DNA from 4 places in the Streptomyces sp. ATCC 21386 genome. Region 1 is predicted to be linked to each of the others. Evidence: riboswitches for the same ligand, from Rfam matches in the RefSeq annotation. Region 1 holds a riboswitch; each other region holds the start of a gene.

Region 1 (4,620 bases):
TCGAGCCGGAAATGGTCAACCCGGACAGTGAGCTGTACCGGGCGCACCCCGAGTGGGCACAGTTCCAACCGGGGCGAAAGCGGACGGAACTGCGTAATCAACTCGTACTCAATCTCGCGCGCGAGGACGTCCAGGAATACCTCTGGGAGCGGCTCGACACCCTCCTGTCCAGCGCCCCGATCGACTATGTGAAGTGGGACTTCAACCGCTGCTTCACCGACGCCGGCTGGCCCGGCGAGCCCTATCCGCAGAAGCTGTGGGTGGAGCACGTGCACGCCTTCTACGCCCTGCTGGACCGGCTGCGGGCCGCGCACCCGGGGGTCGCGTTCGAGTCGTGCTCGGGTGGCGGCGGCCGGATCGACCTCGGGGTCCTGGCGCGGACGGACCAGGTGTGGACCTCCGACAACACCGACCCGCTCGACCGGCTCGCCATCCAGCACGGCTTCAGCCAGATCCATCCCGCCCGGAGCATGGCCGCGTGGGTCACCGACAGCCCGAACAACCAGCTCAACGGGCGGGTCAGCTCGCTGCGGTTCCGGTTCGTCAGCGCGATGGCGGGTGTGCTCGGCGTGGGCGGCGACCTCACGGAGTGGAGCGAGGCGGAGCTCGCCGAGGCCCGGGAGTGGGTGGAGCTGTACAAGGAGATCCGGCCGGTCGTGCAGCGGGGCGACCTGTACCGACTGCGGCCGCCGACGGGAGGGCTGAGCGCCGTGGAGTACGTCCAGGATGACGAGGTGGTCGTCCTCGCGCTGCTCCAGGCCCAGCACTACGGAGAGCCGCTCGCCCCGCTCCGGCTGCGCGGGCTGGACCCGGCGGCGACGTACGAGTGCCGCGAAACGGGCGAAACGTACCGAGGTGCCGTGCTGACGCACCATGGATTGCCGACGGGGCTGCGTGGCGACTTCGATGCGAAGGTTATCCGCCTGCGTCGCACTTGAGCGATCTGTCCGAAATGGAGCTGTAATTCCAACAAGCCCCGGAATAAAGCCTACTGGGCCGTAAGCGCGTGAGCAGCGTCATATTCGTGACGTTCCGTTGCCGTCATGTCCACGTAATTCGCGCTGATTTCCAGGGAGGTTGGAATACGCGCTAGACCGTTCATTGACGGAGCGTGATGGCGGATTGAAGTAAGGATCAGGGAGGAAGACGCACAGAAAGTCCCCATGGTTGTTTCTGTGGGCACAAGTCGCTTACGTTCGGCGTCAATCCGGACGGACGCCCAATCCTGCCGCCGACCGGAGCCGCGTACCGACCCGATCCACGGCAGGAGCGGGGGACCCACAGGAATCACCGCCTGTTCCGGTCTCCGGAACGGCTAGGGGTAAAGCCGTGCGCAAACACGGCCGGACATCTCCAGTCCGCACCCGACAGCTCACCTCGCAGGCGCCGGAGAGGAATTCGTCATGCCCGCGAAGGGTAAGCACCGCCGTCCGAAGTCCCAGCGCTTCACCCGCTCGATCGCCGCCGCCGGGACCGGTGGCGCGGCGCTCGCGCTGCCGTTGATCGGGGCCGCAGGCGCCCACGCCGCGACCCCGAGCGGCACCGTCTCCGGTGTCTCCGAGAAGGCGACCACGATCGCCGCCGAGAAAGCCGCGGCCGAGGCGGGCGCGCGGATCGAGCAGGCCGAGAAGGCCGCGCAGGCGGAGAGAACCGCCACCAAGAAGGCGGCTCCCAAGACCTACTCGGTCAAGGTCGGCGACTACCTTGCGAAGATCGCGGACGAGCAGGACGTCGAGGGGGGCTGGAAGCGGCTGTACTCGGACAACCGCGAGGCGGTCGGCTCCGACCCCTCGCTCATCCACCCGGGGCTGAAGCTCACCATCGGTGAGCGGGCCGCGTCGAGCGAGACGTCGCGCTCCTCCTCCAAGCCGCAGCTGTCGCAGTCCTCGAAGCCCGCCGAGTCCTCGAAGCCCGCCGAGTCCTCCAAGCCCGCCGAGTCCTCGAAGTCCTCGGGTGCGGCGAAGCAGGAGTCGAAGGACACTCAGGCGTCGACCTCCACGGGGAGCGGCCAGTCCTCGACGTCCAACGCCTCCGGCTTCAGCCGGCCCATCCTGAGCGCGACCGTCGGTACCGCGTACAAGACCGCCGGCAGCATGTGGTCCAGCGGCTACCACACGGGTGTCGACTTCGTGGCCCCGACCGGGACCAGCCTCAAGGCCGTGGGCGCGGGCACCGTCGTCTCGGCCGGCTGGGGCGGCGCGTACGGCAACCAGGTCGTCATCAGGCTCGCCGACGGCTACTACGCCCAGTACGCCCACCTGTCCTCGATCTCCGTCTCCGCCGGCCAGGCCGTGAGCGGCGGCCAGCAGATCGGCCTCTCGGGCGCGACCGGCAACGTCACCGGACCGCACCTCCACTTCGAGATGCGCACCAGCCCGAACTACGGCTCGGACATCGACCCGCTGGCGTACCTCCGTTCGAAGGGCGTCGGCATCTGATCCCGCCGCCGCGCCCGCCGAAGGCCGGACCCCCTGACCGGGGTCCGGCCTTCGGCGTTCCCCGGGGGCTGCGGGCGTGCGACCGTCGCGTGCGGTTTGGGCCGTGGCGGCTTCATGATCACCGTGTTGTGCGGTGGTGGAGTGGAGTGACTTCCGGTTCGAGGGCTTCGGGGTGTGGAGGCTCCACTGACGGGGCCCGGGTATTCCGGGTTGACCGACACTTGACACGTGGTCTATCTCACCGTCCGTCAAGCCCTTGTTACGGTCGCGTAGGTCACATCCGAAGGTGAATCATGGCCCGATGTGACAGACGATTCGAAGGGCAGCAGAGCAATGATCGGGTCGTACGTGGCGCTGGGGGACAGCTTCACCGAGGGCGTCGGCGATCCCGGGCCCGACGGGCGGTTCGTCGGCTGGGCCGACCGTTTCGCGGTGCTTCTCGCGGACCGGTTGCCCGAGGGCGACTTCGACTACACCAACCTGGCCGTGCGGGGGAAGCTCCTCGACCAGATCGTGGAGGACCAGGTGCCGAGGGCGCTGGAACTCGCCCCCGATCTGATCTCCTTCTGCGCGGGCGGCAACGACATCATCCGGCCGGGCACCGATCCCGACGAGGTCGCGGAGCGGTTCGAGCGGGCGGTCGTCAGGCTCACCTCGGCCGTCGGCACGGTCATGGTGACGACCGGGTTCGACACCCGTGACGTGCCGGTGCTGAAGCATCTGCGGGGCAAGATCGCCACGTACAACCTGCATGTCCGGGCCATCGCCGACCGGTACGGGTGCCCCGTGCTGGACCTGTGGTCGCTGAAGACGGTGCAGGACCGGCGGGCCTGGGACCTGGACCGGCTGCATCTCTCCCCGGAGGGCCACACGCGGGTCGCTCTGCGGGCAGGGCAGGTGCTGGGGGTCGAGGTTCCGGCGGATCCCGATCAGCCGTGGCCGCCGTTGCCGCCGCGCGGGACGCTGGAGATGCGGCGGGACAACATCCAGTGGGCGCGGGAGTATCTGGTGCCGTGGATCGGCCGGCGGCTGCGGGGGGAGTCCTCCGGGGACCATGTGACGGCGAAGGGGCAGCTGTCGCCGGACGACATCAGGTTGCGGATCGAGACGGTGGCTTGAGGGCGGCCGAGTTCGTGGCTTGAGGGACGAGCGGTGGCCTGAGAAACCTGGTGCCGCGGCAGGCAACGTTCGCCCGTCAAGGAGCGGTGTTCGGTGCGGGCACCGCACAGGACTTTCAGAACACCCCCCAGGAGGCCTCAACCACCGGTTCCTCTCGTATACCTCTCCGTCTTGCTTGCCGGACTGTGCCCAGGCTCGGGCCGTGAGGTTGGCCGCGTCGGGCGATCCTCGGAAATGATGCCGCGCTCGCGCAGGGCGGTGGTGGCGAGGAACGCCCCCACATGCAGGTCCCGGGCGGACCTTCGGGTTCATGATCCGGGTTCATGAGATGAATGGGCGGCCTTCGTGGCGCTAGAAGGACGCCAGCAGGCTGTCGAGGGCGGCCCGTTGGTGGTCCGGCGTCGCGGTGTGCGGTACGAGCAGCGCGTTGACCTGGAAACCGGCCAGCACCGCGAGCAGCGCGTCGGCGCTCCGCTCGTCCGGCGCGGCGCCCCGGATCTCGCCGGCCGCCCTGGCCTCGGCCAGACAGTCGGTCATCCGCTGCCGCCACCGGTGCACGGCGGTGACGTGGACGGTCGCCATCCGCGGGTCGTGCAGGGCGCGGCCCCAGAACGCGACGACGACCCGGGCCTCCAGAAGCCGTGTCTCGTCCAGCGGCATGATCTCGTGGCACAGTCGGCGCAGCGCCACGAGCCCGGTGGTGTCGCCGATGGCCCGCGCGGCACGCACGTCGGTGCTCTCGACCGCGTACTGGAAGGCCGCCAGCAGGATGTCGTCCTTGCCGCGGAAGTACGGGGCGAGGGCCCCGTTGGCGTACCCCGCCTCGGCGGCGAGATCGCGCATCGTGACCGCGTCGAGCCCCTCGCGGGCGATCAACGCCCACACCGCCGTGACGATCTCACGACGGCGCGCGTCATGGTCGACGATCTTCGGCATGAGCCCGCCGACTCCCTTCCTCCGACGGGACCGGCGCCCGCCTGTGCCGCTTCACCATGCCATGGCGGTCATCGCCGCGACCATGAGGACCGCCGCCGCGTCCTGCCGTCGCGCCGACGGGCCGTGT
Region 2 (4,620 bases), 5.4 Mb from region 1:
GAGTTGAGCCGTTCGGTGCGGCGGGCGGCCTGGTCGCGCAGCTCCTCGAGGTTCTCCTGAGCCTTGTCGGCCTTCTCCTTCGCGCCGTTGTACTTCTCGGTGGCGACCTCGGCCTCTTGGTACAGCTTGGCCACCTTCGCCCTGACCTGCTCCGGGGTGAGCTGGGGGTCGGCGTGCCCGGTGCCGTCGAAGCCGGTCGCGGTCGCCGCGCCCGCGAGGGCGATCGTCGCGGCGGTACGAGCCGTATGGCCGCCGAGCGAGCGCTGTCTGGGCTTGCGGTGCGCTGCCACGTGGAGTCCACGTCCTCTCCGTACGACCGCCGTCCGCAGTACGAACATCGTCTGTCCGTACGGACCGCCTGGGGGTAGCGGTTACGCGTCCGGCGGCGGCCCGCACAGGGGGAGCGGGACGCCGCCGGACCTTTCTCGGCGGTGGTGGCCGACTGCCGCCCCTGGCCCGGGCGGCGGTGGGGAGCCGGTCACCTGAGGGAGGACGCTAAACCTGACTGTGACGGCTCGGTAACGCGTTGTACGGAAGTGGCGCGCACCGACTGTGAGGTGACCGTATGTGACCGGGATCGGGGCTCGGCGCCGCCGACTTCACGCTGTGCGATGACCGATGCGGCGATTTCGGACCGGGCGGGGGCGTCTCGGTGCTATGGAGCGCATATATGCAAGGGCGTCCGAGGGTGCCGGTCGAGAGGGCCGGTCGAGGGTTCCGGTCCGGCCGCCCCGGTGCCCGAGGGGTCTCGGGCACCTCATTAGGCTCCGCGCATGGACGTACTCATCCACATCCTCGTCGCCCTCCATATCATCGGCATCGCCTCCCTCCTGGGTGGCTTCCTCACCCAGACGAAGGCGATGAGCCAGGGCGCCGCCCGCTTCGTCCCCGCCATGCTGCACGGCGCCCTCACGATGCTCGTCACCGGCGCCCTCCTCGTCGGCCTCAACCAGGCCGACGACCAGCCCGTCGACAACATCAAGATCGGCGTCAAGCTCGCGCTGCTGATCGTGATCCTCGGCCTGGTCTACGTGAAGCGCGACGAGGAGCGGGTGGAGAAGCCGCTCTTCGCCCTGGTGGGCGCGCTGACCACCGCCAACGTCTTCATCGCGGTGCTCTGGACCTGAGGCGAGCCACGCGGTGAGGCATCCGGGGGCGAGCCCCGGTCACGCGGGCCGCACCACGCTGTGGATCGAGGACTCGCCGTCGTAGAAGACCGACTCCTCGCGGACGTACGTACCCGGCTTGGGAGCGTGGATCATCATGCCGTTGCCGATGTAGATGCCGACGTGGCCGATGTTGTCGTAGAAGAAGACGAGGTCGCCCGGCCTGGCGTCGGCGAGGGGGACGGTGGTGCCCGCCTCGACCTGGTCGTAGGTGGTGCGCGGGAGGTCGACGCCGGCGGCCTTCCAGGCGGCCTGGGTGAGGCCGGAGCAGTCGTAGGAGCCGGGGCCGGTGGCGCCCCACACGTACGGCTTGCCGATCTGCGCGCGGGCGAAGGCCAGGACCTTGGTCGCCTTCGCGGCGTAGGTGGAGTCCTCGACGGGGGCGGTGGTCCCGCTGGTGACGGGGGACGTCTCCGTGCCGGCGGCGGTCCCGCCCTGGGCCTCCTGGGCCCCCTGGGTGCTCGGGGCCTCCTGGCTCGCCTGCTGTGCCGCCTGCCGGCGCGCGAGTTCCTCCGCCTTGCGGTCGGCCTCCTCCCGCTCGCGCTGTTCGATCGCGGCGAGCCGGGCCTTCTCCTCGGCGGTCAGGGTGGAGAGCAGTTCGCGGGCCTCGGCGAGTTTCGCCTGGACCTTGGCCTTGCTGGTCTTGAGGGCGTTCTGCGACTCGGTGAGCTTCTCGAGGCTGTCGCTCGCCGTCCGGCGCTGCTCCGCCGCGTCGGCCTGCTCGGTGACGTACGCGTCGACGGCCTGCTTCTGGCGGTCCGTCAGCCGGTCCATCAGCTGGTTCTGGTCGAAGTAGTCCTGCGGGTTGTCCGCGAGGAGCAGCGAGGCCTGGTCCGGGGCGGACGCGCCGTTGCGGTACTGGGCCGCGGCGAACGATCCCAGTTCCTCCCGCGCCTCGTTCAGCTTCTCCGTGCGCTTGGCGACGTCGTCGAGGAGGGTGTCGACCTTCTTCTTCTGCTTGGTCGTCCTCTCCTTGGCCGCGTTGTAGTTCTCGGTCGCCGACCCGGCCTGGCGGTAGAGGTCGTCGACCTTCTTCTCGACTTCCTCCAGGCTCGGCCTGTCGTCGTCGGAGGGCGCGGCCGTGGCCGTCTGGGAGAGCAGGGCCACGGAGGTGAGGGCGGCCGTGGCGAGAGCGGGGGTGCGTATGCCCGCGCGCGTCCGGCCGGTCGGACGCGGCTTGCGGTGCGGCGCCATGGTGCGGCGTCTCCTTCCGTAGTCCGCCTACCGAGTTAGCTGTCGGGTTCGGGCGCAAGCTTCGGAAGGTTTGCCCTACGACCCTTGCCGCGAGCGGCGGTCGGGTCGATTCACCCCAGAGGTCGGTGGGTCCCCGGCTCCGGCGCCGCGGGAGGCGTACCGGACTCGGCGGAGGCCGTGCGGCCCGGCGACGTTCGCCGGTTGTGTCGTACGGCCCAAGAGAAGAAGCTAGCCAACTCGTGGGTCCCGTGTGAAGGTTGATGTTCGATATGCCCGATACGTTTTCGTGACCTTAGCCTCGGGCGCGCGACAGGCGGTACGCTCGATCGCTCACCGTCGTGAGGTGAGCGCGGTGAGTGGTGGGTGCGGACTTCCCGGGGCGGCCCCTCGCTGTCAGTGGGGGCGCCTAGACTCGGAGAGCGATGAGCAGCCTCTTTGACGACAGCTTCCTGGCGGACCTCCAGGCCCCTCGCGGCCATGCGGAGGAGCCCCCGCCGCCGCCCGAGGACGATCACGTACCGGAGCCGCTTCCGGACGATCTGTTCGGCGGGAAGTTCGACGTGCCACCGGACCGGGACGAGTACTACCGGGGCGGTGCCCCCCGCCCGGCGCTCGACGCGGCGGCTCTCCTGGACGGGCTCAACGAGAACCAGCGCGCGGCCGTGGTGCACGCCGGGTCCCCTCTGCTCATCGTCGCCGGCGCGGGTTCCGGCAAGACCCGGGTGCTCACCCACCGCATCGCCCATCTGCTCGGTGAGCGGCATGTCCACCCGGGCCAGATCCTCGCGATCACCTTCACCAACAAGGCCGCCGGTGAGATGAAGGAGCGCGTCGAGCAGCTCGTCGGCCCGCGCGCGAACGCGATGTGGGTCATGACCTTCCACAGCGCGTGCGTCAGGATCCTGCGGCGCGAGTCGAAGAAGCTCGGCTTCACGTCCTCCTTCTCGATCTACGACGCCGCCGACAGCAAGCGGCTGATGGCACTCGTCTGCCGTGATCTGGACCTCGACCCGAAGCGCTTCCCGCCGAAGTCCTTCAGCGCCAAGATCTCGAACCTGAAGAACGAGCTGATCGACGAGGAGGACTTCGCCGCCCAGGCCGCCGACGGCTTCGAGAAGACCCTCGCCCAGGCCTACGCGCTCTACCAGTCCCGCCTCCGCGAGGCGAACGCGCTCGACTTCGACGACCTGATCATGACGACGGTCAATCTGCTGCGCGCCTTCCCGGACGTCGCCGAGCACTACCGCCGTCGCTTCCGTCATGTCCTCGTCGATGAGTACCAGGACACCAACCACGCCCAGTACGCCCTGGTCAGAGAGCTGGTCGGCACCTCCGAGCACCCGGTGGACGTGCCGCCGGCCGAGTGGGACGTGCCGCCCGCGGAGCTCTGCGTCGTGGGTGACGCGGACCAGTCGATCTACGCCTTCCGCGGCGCGACCATCCGCAACATCCTCCAGTTCGAGGAGGACTACCCGGACGCGACGACGATCCTGCTGGAGCAGAACTACCGCTCCACACAGACGATCCTCTCCGCGGCCAACGCGGTCATCGAGCGCAACGAGTCCCGCCGCCCGAAGAACCTGTGGACCAACGCGGGCGCCGGTGCGCAGATCACCGGCTACGTCGCCGACACCGAGCACGACGAGGCCCAGTTCGTCGCCGACGAGATAGACCGACTGACGGACGCGGGCCACGCGAAGGCCGGCGACGTCGCCGTCTTCTACCGGACGAACGCCCAGTCCCGTGTCTTCGAAGAGGTGTTCATCCGCGTCGGCCTGCCCTACAAGGTCGTCGGCGGCGTCCGCTTCTACGAGCGCAAGGAGGTCCGGGACGTCCTCGCGTATCTGCGTGTCCTCGCCAACCCCGAGGACTCCGTCCCCTTGCGCCGCATCCTCAACGTGCCAAAACGCGGCATCGGCGACCGTGCCGAGGCGATGATCGACGCCCTCTCCCAGCGCGAGAAGATCAGCTTCCCGCAGGCCCTGAAGCGCGTGGACGAGGCGTACGGCATGGCGGCCCGGTCGACCAACGCGGTCAAGCGGTTCAACACGTTGATGGAGGACCTGCGGACCGTCGTGGAGTCCGGCGCCGGACCGGCGACCGTCCTGGAAGCCGTCCTCGAACGCACGGGCTACCTGGCCGAGTTGCAGGCCTCCACCGACCAGCAGGACGAGACCCGTATCGAGAACCTCCAGGAACTCGCCGCGGTCGCCCTGGAGTTCGAGCAGGAGGCCGGTGCCGCGGAGGGCGAGACCGAGGG
Region 3 (4,620 bases), 2.3 Mb from region 1:
TAACCGGCCTCCTTGATGGCCTCGATGATGAGGTCGAGGGCGGCGCGGTTGGACTCCAGGTTCGGGGCGAAGCCGCCCTCGTCGCCGAGACCGGTGGACAGGCCCTTGGTCTTCAGCACCTTCTTGAGGGTGTGGTAGACCTCGGCGCCCCAGCGCAGGGCCTCGGAGAAGGACTCCGCGCCGATGGGGGCGATCATGAACTCCTGGATGTCCACGTTGGAATCGGCGTGCGAGCCGCCGTTCAGGATGTTCATCATCGGAACGGGCAGCAGGTGCGCGTTCGGGCCGCCCAGGTAGCGGAAGAGCGGCAGGTCGCTGGCCTCGGAGGCGGCGTGGGCGACGGCGAGGGAGACGCCGAGGATGGCGTTGGCGCCGAGGGAGCCCTTGTTGTCGGTGGCGTCCAGGTCGAACATCGCCTGGTCGATGAGGCGCTGCTCGGTGGCGTCGTAGCCGACGAGCTCCGGGCCGATCTGCTCGATCACGGCGAGGACGGCCTTCTCGACACCCTTGCCGAGGTAGCGGTTGGGGTCACCGTCGCGCAGCTCGATGGCTTCGAAGGCACCGGTGGAGGCGCCGGACGGGACGGCGGCACGACCGGTGCTGCCGTCGTCGAGGCCGACCTCGACCTCGACGGTGGGGTTGCCTCGCGAGTCGAGGATTTCCCGGGCTACGACGACGTCGATGGACGGCACGAGCATCTCCTTCATGGGATGTGACGCGGAAGTGCGGGGCCCGCGGGCCTTGCGACTAGAGCCTAACCGCCCCGGGCGCGTCGGCAGCCGACCGACCGTCCCGTGGACAGACAGACGGTACCCATTGTTCCAGTCCGGAACAAAGGGGGGTGGGCGAGAAAGTGAACCGGAAGGGTCCGATGGGGCGGGCCCGAGGGGTGCACGGGCATGAAAAAACCCCGCCCCGGTGCGTACGGGGGAATGCGCACCGGGGCGGGGAGCCCGTGGGGACGGGGGGACGGCCTCACGGGGTCTTCACTACGGAGGACACGGATGTGAGCGGGCGGTGGTTCAGCTGGGAAGCGGCCCGATTTTCTCGGCCCAGCCGAACCCGCCCCGCCTGCCCGGCCATGGGGGCGGCCGTGGGGGCGGCAGGCGTGTGGTGGCCGTCGCCTACGCCAGGGGTCAGCTCAGGTGGAGCTGCTGGCCCGGGTAGATGAAGTCGGCATCGTCGATGATGTCCTTGTTCAGCTCGAAGAGCTTCTCCCAGCCACCCTTGACGTTCTTCTTCTCGGCGATGGTGCTGAGGGTGTCGCCGCTGACGACCTTGTACTCGCCGTCGCCCTTCTCGACCTTCTTGCCGGTCGGGGTCTCGACGGTGGCGCGCTCGGAGGAACGGGAGGCGCGGCTCTCCTCGCTGCTCTTCTCGGTGCTCTTCTGCGAGGAGCCGGAGTTCGAGGAGGAGGAGGCGGCGGCGCCGTCGTACGAGGCGCTGGACAGGCCCTTGCCGCAGACCGGCCAGGCACCCTCGCCCTGGCCCGCGAGGACCTTCTCGGCGATCGCGATCTGCTGGGCCTTGGTCGCCTGGTCGGCGGTGGAGGCGTACTGCGTGCCGCCGTAGCCGGCCCAGGTGGAGGCGGAGAACTGCAGACCGCCGTAGTAGCCGTTGCCGGTGTTGATGGACCAGTTGCCGCCGGACTCGCACTGGGCGACGGCGTCCCACTCGGAGGCGGTGGCGGCGGAGGCGCTGCCGGCGGCCATCAGCGGGGCGGCGACGGCGGCGGCGCCGGTGACACCGGCGACGGCGATGGCGCGAGCGGCCTTGGACGGACGACGGTGCTTGCCCTTGCTGGAAAACAGCATGGAGAGATCCCCTCACCGACGCCTGCGAGGTGAGCTGTCGGGTTCGGGCCGGTTGAGTTGCCCGGCCGCACCCGCTCGCCTCTCGGCTCACGTGGCGCGGCTTCACCCCGAGCCGGTTCCGGACGTACGCCCCCGAAGGGCCGCAACCACCGGACCCGGCACTTACCTTGGGTCCCCCGCTCCTGCCTACGGCGCTTGACGCGACGACTGTTCCTTGCGGCCGTTGGCAGGATTCGGCGTACCGACCGCAGGGGCCCGCTGTGGCGAGCGGTCACGACCGTAAACAGGTGATTGCCCGAATTTCAAAGACGATCAGGGGGTCTGTGATTCATCTCCCACAGAGATCAAAACGGGCATTCATGGGCGAAAGGTGACCCGAACTCTCGCTACTTTTCGCCCGTTTCGGCACCGACTTCGAGGGTCTGACCGGGCAGGATGAGGTCCGGATCGGTCCCGACCGTGGTCTCGTTCTCGGCGTACAGCTCGCGCCACCCACCGGTCAGGTCCAGCGAGTTGGCGATCCGCGTCAGGCTGTCGCCCGCACGGACGGTGTACGCGCCGTCCGCGGCCTCCCGCGCCGTGTCGCCGCCACGGGAGGCGTGACGGCCGGAGGGGGTGGCGTCGACGGCGCGAGGACCCTCGGCCCCGTCCGTGCCGGCCTCCGCGTCGGCGGCGGCGCTCTCGTCGGCGCTGGCGCCGCGGTGGCGGCCGGTGCCGGCCTCACTCTCGTCGACCGAAGAGCTGTCGCTCTGTGCAGACTTGTCTGACTTTGCACCCTCGGAGGTCGCGGAGTCGTCCGTGCCGGCCTCGGCCTTGGCGGAGCCGTCGGCGTCGCCGGAGGCGGAGCCGGCCGAGCCGGACCCGTCGGCCTTCCCGGCCGAAGTGGACGAATCAGATGAATCTGCCGAATCTGCCGAATCTGCTGAATCCGCCGAGTCGGAAGAATCCACGGAACCGGAGGAGTCGACCGAACCGGATGAATCAGATGATTCGGCGGAATCGCCCGACTTCGCCGAGTCGTCCGCGACGCCCGTGTCCACGTCGGCCGAACCGGAGTCGCCACCGAGGTTGTGCAGCAGACCGCACGTGGCCCAGACGCCGACGCCCTGGTCGGCGAGCACCTTCTCGGCGACGGCTATCTGCTGCGAACGGCTGGCCTGGTCGGCACTGGTCGCGTAGTCGAGGCCGCCGTACTTCTCCCAGTTCGCCTGGGTGAGCTGGAGGCCGCCGTAGCGCCCGTTCCCGGTGTCCGCGCTCCAGGAGCCACCGCTCTCGCACTCCGCCACCTGGTCCCAGGTGGTTCCGCTGGCCGCGCTCGCGCCGGTGGCGCCGAGCAGGGGGATCGCGATGGCCGAGCCGGTCACTCCGGCCGCGACGAGGAGGGCGGGTGCCTGACGGGGGCGACGGTGACGACCGTTCCCGGAGAGCATGCGGTTGCCTTTCACACGACAGCAGTGACCGGTGCGAAGGGAAGCGATGCCCCTTCGCACTGACGTGTGAACGTAGCCGCAGTCGATCAGTTGTCACAAGTTAATGCAGCGTAGATCACGTGAAGATCACAGAGTTGAGTGAGCGTCATTTTCCGCCATGGAATGCGGTAGTGCTACGGGCTGCCCGGGTACTACTACGTACCGTTCACGCGCCGCCCACGAACCGCCCCTGCGGGGTGAATTGCACCGGAAGCGTGCGCAATCCCCGCATGATGAGCCCCCCTCGCCATCTCAAATCGGTTGAATCCACCGCGAGTCGAAGGTCGGGGAGGCGGGTGAGGAGCGTCGCCAGCGCGGTCTGGCCTTCGAGGCGGGCGAGGGGGGCGCCGAGACAGTAGTGGATGCCGTGGCCGTAACCGAGGTGCTGGTTGTCACGGCGGGAGAGGTCGAGGGTGTCGGGGTCCTCGAAGCGGGCCGGGTCGCGGTCGGCGGCCGCGAGGACGACGAGGACGGGGTCGCCCGGGGCGATGTCCTGCCCGCCGACGGTGAGGGGGCGGGTCGCGAAGCGCCAGGTGGCGAGTTCCACGGGGCCGTCGTAGCGCAGGAGTTCCTCGACGCCGGTCTCGAGCAGCGCGGTCTCCCCCGCGGCGAGGGAGGTCTGGAGCCGGGAGCGCTGCTCGGGGTGGGTGAGCAGGGCGTAGGTGCCGTTGCCGATGAGGTTGACGGTCGTCTCGAAGCCGGCGAAGAGCAGGATGAACGCCATCGCCGCGGCCTCGTTCTCGGTGAGGTGCTCGCCGTGGTCGGAGGCGCGGATGAGGCCGGAGATGAGGTCCTCGCCGGGGGCGGGGTGCTCGGTGAGGGCGTCCCGCTTGCGGTGGATGAGGTCGGCGAGATAGCCGCGCATCTTCTTGACCGAGCGCGCGACACCGCCCCTCGGGCCGCCGCCGTGCCGGATCATCATGCCCGCCCAGTCCCGGAAGTCGTCCTGGTCCTCGCGGGGGACGCCGAGCAGGTCGCAGATGGCGTGGATGGGCAGGGGGAAGGCGAAGTCGTGGATGAGGTCTGCTTCGCCCGTCTCCGCGAAGCGGTCGATGAGCTGGTCGGTCAACTCCTGGACCCGCGGGGCGAACTCGGCGACGCGGCGGGGTGTGAACGCCTTGGAGACGAGGCGGCGGAGCCGCGTGTGGTCCGGCGGATCGATGTTGAGCAGATGGGTCATCAGCTCGGCCTTGCGCTCACCGGGGATGCCGGTCTTCCCCTTGGCGTGGGCGGGCTCGGCGTGGTGCGCGGGGTTCTTCGACAGGCGCGCGTCGGCGAGGGCCTGCTTGGCGTCGGCGTAGCGGGTGACCAGCCAGGCCTCCACACCGCTGGGAAGC
Region 4 (4,620 bases), 4.3 Mb from region 1:
TGCCGCAGGCTCGGCATGTTTACGGGGTGTTGCGAAGTCCTCACACGCTCCGGACGCTCCGCCCCGCCGCCCCCGGCCGGAAATCGGAGCCGGTGCGCGGCGGTGGCCCGCTCGGTGTGCAGGGACGTGATCGTCCGGGCCCGGTCGCTGTCGCCGCGCGCGACCGCGTCCACGATGCTGCCGTGCTCCGCCCACGACTCCACGGGGTCGGACGGCGCCTCCACCGCGTACATCCAGGCGATCTTGTGCCGCAGCTGGGCGAGTGTCGAGGTCAGGGCAGGGCTGCCGGACGCCTGTGCGAGCGTCTCGTGGAACCAGCCGCCCAGGGAGCGCAGATCCTCGCTGTTGCCCCTCCTGGCCCGCTCCTGGCCCAGCCTGACCAGGCCGCGCAACACCTTGAGGTGCGCCTCCGTACGGCGCTGCGCGGCGCGGGCGGCCCCCAGGGGCTCCAGCAGCATGCGCATCTCCAGCAGGTCGGCAGCCTCCTGCTCGGTCGGCTCGGCGACGCACGCGCCCGCGTGCCGACGGGTCACCACGAACCCCTCGGCCTCCAGCGTGCGCAGGGCCTCGCGCACGGGCACCCGGCTGACGCCGTACCGGCGGGCGAGCAGTTCCTCGGTGAGCCGGCTGCCGCGCTCGTAGACACCCGCGACGATGTCATCACGGATCGCCGTGCATACCGAGTGCGCCGGAATACGCATGACCGACCTCCGCCTTAATCCCCGTGAAACGTCGATGATTGACGTGTGTTCCAGCGACTCTATTGCAGCGGGCGGGAATTTCCGATGGCGGACCGGAATCCGAGGATATTTTTTGGACAGGAGCTACGTCACACGGCGGGTATGCGCGAACGAGGAAAGCCCCGGCTCGGTGAGCCGGGGCCTCCAGGGAAGCGTCGGGTACGCGTCAGACGTTCACGCCGTGCGAACGCAGGTACGCGGCGGGGTCGATGTCCGAGCCGTACTCGGCCGTCGTCCGGGCCTCGAAGTGCAGGTGCGCCCCGGTGACGTTGCCGGTCGCCCCGGAGAGGCCTATCTGCTGCCCCGGGGTGACCGTCTGGCCGACGGAGACGCCGATGGACGACAGGTGGCCGTACTGGGTGTAGGTGCCGTCGTTCATCTTGATGACGATGTTGTTGCCGTAGGCACCGCCCCAGCCCGCCTCGACGACGGTGCCGGCGCCGACCGCGAGGACGGCCGTGCCGGACGCGGCGTGGAAGTCGACACCGGTGTGGCTGCCGGAGGACCAGACGGCACCGCCGGTCTTGTAGCCGGTGGAGATGTAGGAGCCGCTGATGGGGGCGACATAGGCGTTGAGGCGCTCACGCTCGGCCGCGCGGGCGGCGCGGGCCTTGATCTCCTCGCGCTCCTTGGCGGCGGCACGTTCCTGCTCGGCCTTCTCGGCGGCGGCCTTCCTGGCCTCCTCCTGTGCCTTCTTCTTCACCGCGGCCACCTCGGCCGCCTGCTCCTGGGCGGCGGCCTGGGCGTCGACCTGGTCGGCGACCGTGTCGCCGAGGGTGATGATCTGGTTCAGGCCGGTCTGCTCGACGGCGGGCTCCTCCGCGGCGAGCGCGGGGCCGGCCAGGGTGCCGAAGACGCCGGTGGTGGTGAGAGCGGCCACGCCCACGTTCCTCGTGGTCGCGCGCTGCACACGGCTCGGACGGCGGTGCTTCCCGGGGGCGCGGGTGAACGCCATGAAGTGGCTGGTCCTTTCCTTCCTTCTCGCCTACCGGGTTAGCTGACGGGTTCGGAGCAGGAAGGTCTCCTACGGCCACCCCTCGTTTCGCGTCGCTCCGCGAAGGGCACCCGATTCACCCCAGGGACTGTGATGGGTCCCCGGCTCCCCTGGCTCGCGCCATGTGGGGACTCGGCGATGACTGTCCGGTGCCGCGGCTGCGGCGAACTTCTGACGAACAGCCGGACCGACGCTAAGTGGGACGTCTTCGAAATAACAAACGGATCACAGGATTTGTTAACTACGCCACAGGGCAGACACACAACCTCCGCCATCAATACGGACAAACAGGGGCCCTGGTGACTGTTCCGTCACCAGGGCCCCACTGACACGCGTCCGTCCGGTCGCCCCCTACTCGGCCGGGACGACGGTGACTTCGCCGATTCCGAGGGCCCTGACGGGCTCCTCGATCTGCGCTGCGTCCCCGACGAGGACGGTCACCAGACGGTCCACCGGGAAGGCGCTCACGGCCGCCGCGGTGGCCTCCACGGTGCCGGTGGCGGCGAGTTGGCGGTACAGCGTCGACTGGTAGTCGTCCGGCAGGTACTGCTCGACCTGGTCGGCCAGCGTGCTCGCCACGGCCGCGGCCGTCTCGAACTTGAGGGGTGCCACCCCGACGAGGTTCTGCACGGCGACGTCGCGCTCGGCGTCGGTCAGGCCCTCGGCCGCGAGGGTGCGCAGCACCGTCCACAGGTCATCGAGCGCCGGACCGGTGTTGGGGGTGTCGACGGAACCGCTGATGGCGAGCATCGAGATGCCCGAACCGTCGGGCGCGGCCCGCAGCACCTGGCCGAACGCCCGCACGCCGTAGGTGTAACCCTTCTCCTCGCGCAGGACGCGGTCCAGGCGGGAGGTGAGGGTGCCCCCGAGGCAGTAGGTGCCGAGCACCTGCGCCGGCCACACGCGGTCGTGCCGGTCGGCGCCGACGCGGCCGATGAGCAACTGGGTCTGCACGGAACCGGGCCGGTCCACGATGATCACGCGCCCCGTGTCGTCGGCGGTCACCGACGGCACGGGCCGCGGCGCGCCCGGGGAACCGGTCCAGGCGCCCAGGGTGTCGGCGAGCAGGGCGTCGAGGTCGACGCCAGTGAGGTCGCCGACGACCACGGCGGTGGCCGTCGCGGGGCGCACGTGGCGCTCGTAGAAGGCGCGTACGGCCGCGGAGTCGATGCCCTCGACGGTCTCCTCGGTGCCCTGGCGGGGCCGCGACATCCGGGAGGTGGCCGGGAACAGCTGCCGGGACAGCTCCTTGGCGGCCCGGCGGCCCGGGTTGGCCGTCTCGTGCGGGATCTCGTCGAGCCGGTTGGCCACCAGCCGCTCGATCTCCGCGTCCTCGAACGCCGGCGCCCGCAGGGCGTCGGCGAGCAGGCCGAGGGCCTTCTCCAGCCGCGACACCGGCACTTCGAGGGACAGCCGCACACCGGGGTGGTCGGCGTGCGAGTCGAGGGTGGCGCCGCAGCGCTCCAGCTCGGCGGCGAACTCCTCTGCCGTGTGCTTGTCGGTGCCCTCGGAGAAGGCCCTGGTCATGATGGTGGCGACGCCCTCGATGCCGGCGGGCTCGGCGTCCAGGGGAGCGTCGAGGAGCACCTCCACCGCGACGACCTGCTGGCCGGGCCGGTGGCAGCGCAGCACGGTCATGCCGTTGTCCAGGGTGCCGCGCTCGGGCGCCGGGAACGCCCAGGGCCGGGCCTCGCCGGCCTGCGGCTGCGGGTGGAAGTCCATGGTCGCGAGCTCGGTCACTTCGCCGACTCCTCGGTCTCGTCGGTGGTTTCGGCGGCCTCGGCCGCGGCGGTCTCCTCTTCGGCGCTCTCTTCGCCCGCGACGGGCTCGTAGACGAGCACCGCGCGGTTGTCGGGCCTCAGGCGGGCCTTGGCGATCTCCTGGACCTCGTCGGCCGTCACCTCCAGGACCCGGTCGACGGCCGTCAGGGCGAGCTTCGGGTCGCCGAACAGGACCGCGTAGCGGCACAGTTCGTCGGCGCGGCCCGCGACCGTGCCGAGCCGGTCCAGCCACTCGCGCTCCAACTGAGCCTGGGCGCGCTCCATCTCCTCGGCCGTGGGGCCCTCGGCCGCGAACCGGGCCAGCTCCTCGTCGACGGCGGCCTCGATGACGGGCACCTCGACGTCGCCGGAGGTCTTCACGTCCATCCACGCCATGGAGGGGGCTCCGGCGAGCCGCAGCAGCCCGAAGCCGGCCGTGACGGCCGTGCGGTCACGGCGTACGAGCCGGTTGTAGAGGCGGGAGGACTCGCCGCCGCCGAGGATGGTGAGTGCCAGGTCGGCCGCGTCGCACGCGCGCGTGCCGTCCTCCGGCAGCCGGTAGGCGGCCATCAACGCGCGCGCGGGCACGTTCTCCTCGACGACCTCGCGCTGCTGCTCGCCCATGACATCGGGCAGCGCGCCGTCACGGGGCGCGGGCTTGCCGTCGTAGGACGGGATGGAGCCGAAGTACTTCTCGATCCACGCGAGCGTCTGCTCGGGGTCGATGTCGCCGACGACCGACAGGACCGCGTTGTTGGGCGCGTAGTAGGTCCGGAAGAACTGCTGGGCGTCCTCCAGGCTGGCCGCCTCCAGGTCCTCCATCGAACCGATCGGCGTGTGCCGGTACGGGTGGCCCTCGGGGTAGGCCAGGCGGAAGATCTTCTCGAAGGCGGTGCCGTAGGGCACGTTGTCGTACCGCTGGCGGCGCTCGTTCTTGACGACGGCCCGCTGGTTGTCCAGGTTCTTCTGGTCGAGCGCGAGCAGCAGGCTGCCCATGCGGTCGGCCTCCAGCCACAGCGCGAGCTCCAGCTGGTGGGTGGGCATGGTCTCGAAGTAGTTGGTGCGCTCCCAGCTGGTCGTGCCGTTCAGCGAACCGCCCGCGCCCTGGACCAGTTCGAAGTGGCCG

The links. A riboswitch is a leader RNA that binds a small molecule or an ion and turns the genes downstream of it on or off. The one in region 1 is predicted to bind cyclic di-AMP.
Region 2: it holds a riboswitch for cyclic di-AMP, as region 1 does, so the genes downstream of both, GWK25_RS04655 (C40 family peptidase) here and GWK25_RS27925 (M23 family metallopeptidase) in region 1, are expected to answer to the same signal.
Region 3: it holds a riboswitch for cyclic di-AMP, as region 1 does, so the genes downstream of both, GWK25_RS37495 (transglycosylase family protein) here and GWK25_RS27925 (M23 family metallopeptidase) in region 1, are expected to answer to the same signal.
Region 4: it holds a riboswitch for cyclic di-AMP, as region 1 does, so the genes downstream of both, GWK25_RS09610 (M23 family metallopeptidase) here and GWK25_RS27925 (M23 family metallopeptidase) in region 1, are expected to answer to the same signal.

Annotation. Positions count from the first base shown of each region.
Region 1 covers NZ_JAAVVL010000001.1:6,501,601-6,506,220, reverse strand. Annotated here, with positions in the region: gene GWK25_RS27930 (alpha-galactosidase) at 1-938, shown strand, start outside; cyclic di-AMP (ydaO/yuaA leader) riboswitch at 1,241-1,399, shown strand; gene GWK25_RS27925 (M23 family metallopeptidase) at 1,404-2,438, shown strand; gene GWK25_RS27920 (SGNH/GDSL hydrolase family protein) at 2,772-3,557, shown strand; gene GWK25_RS27915 (TetR/AcrR family transcriptional regulator) at 3,909-4,493, opposite strand; gene GWK25_RS27910 (hypothetical protein) at 4,545-4,620, opposite strand, start outside.
Region 2 covers NZ_JAAVVL010000001.1:1,056,254-1,060,873, forward strand. Annotated here, with positions in the region: gene GWK25_RS04645 (C40 family peptidase) at 1-290, opposite strand, end outside; gene GWK25_RS04650 (hypothetical protein) at 774-1,127, shown strand; gene GWK25_RS04655 (C40 family peptidase) at 1,167-2,360, opposite strand; cyclic di-AMP (ydaO/yuaA leader) riboswitch at 2,369-2,541, opposite strand; gene pcrA (DNA helicase PcrA) at 2,783-4,620, shown strand, end outside.
Region 3 covers NZ_JAAVVL010000001.1:8,757,088-8,761,707, forward strand. Annotated here, with positions in the region: gene eno (phosphopyruvate hydratase) at 1-698, opposite strand, end outside; gene GWK25_RS37495 (transglycosylase family protein) at 1,137-1,814, opposite strand; cyclic di-AMP (ydaO/yuaA leader) riboswitch at 1,819-2,018, opposite strand; gene GWK25_RS37500 (transglycosylase family protein) at 2,201-3,244, opposite strand; gene GWK25_RS37505 (cytochrome P450) at 3,450-4,620, opposite strand, start outside.
Region 4 covers NZ_JAAVVL010000001.1:2,212,869-2,217,488, reverse strand. Annotated here, with positions in the region: gene GWK25_RS09615 (GntR family transcriptional regulator) at 1-701, opposite strand, end outside; gene GWK25_RS09610 (M23 family metallopeptidase) at 907-1,695, opposite strand; cyclic di-AMP (ydaO/yuaA leader) riboswitch at 1,708-1,882, opposite strand; gene GWK25_RS09605 (pitrilysin family protein) at 2,086-3,474, opposite strand; gene GWK25_RS09600 (pitrilysin family protein) at 3,471-4,620, opposite strand, start outside.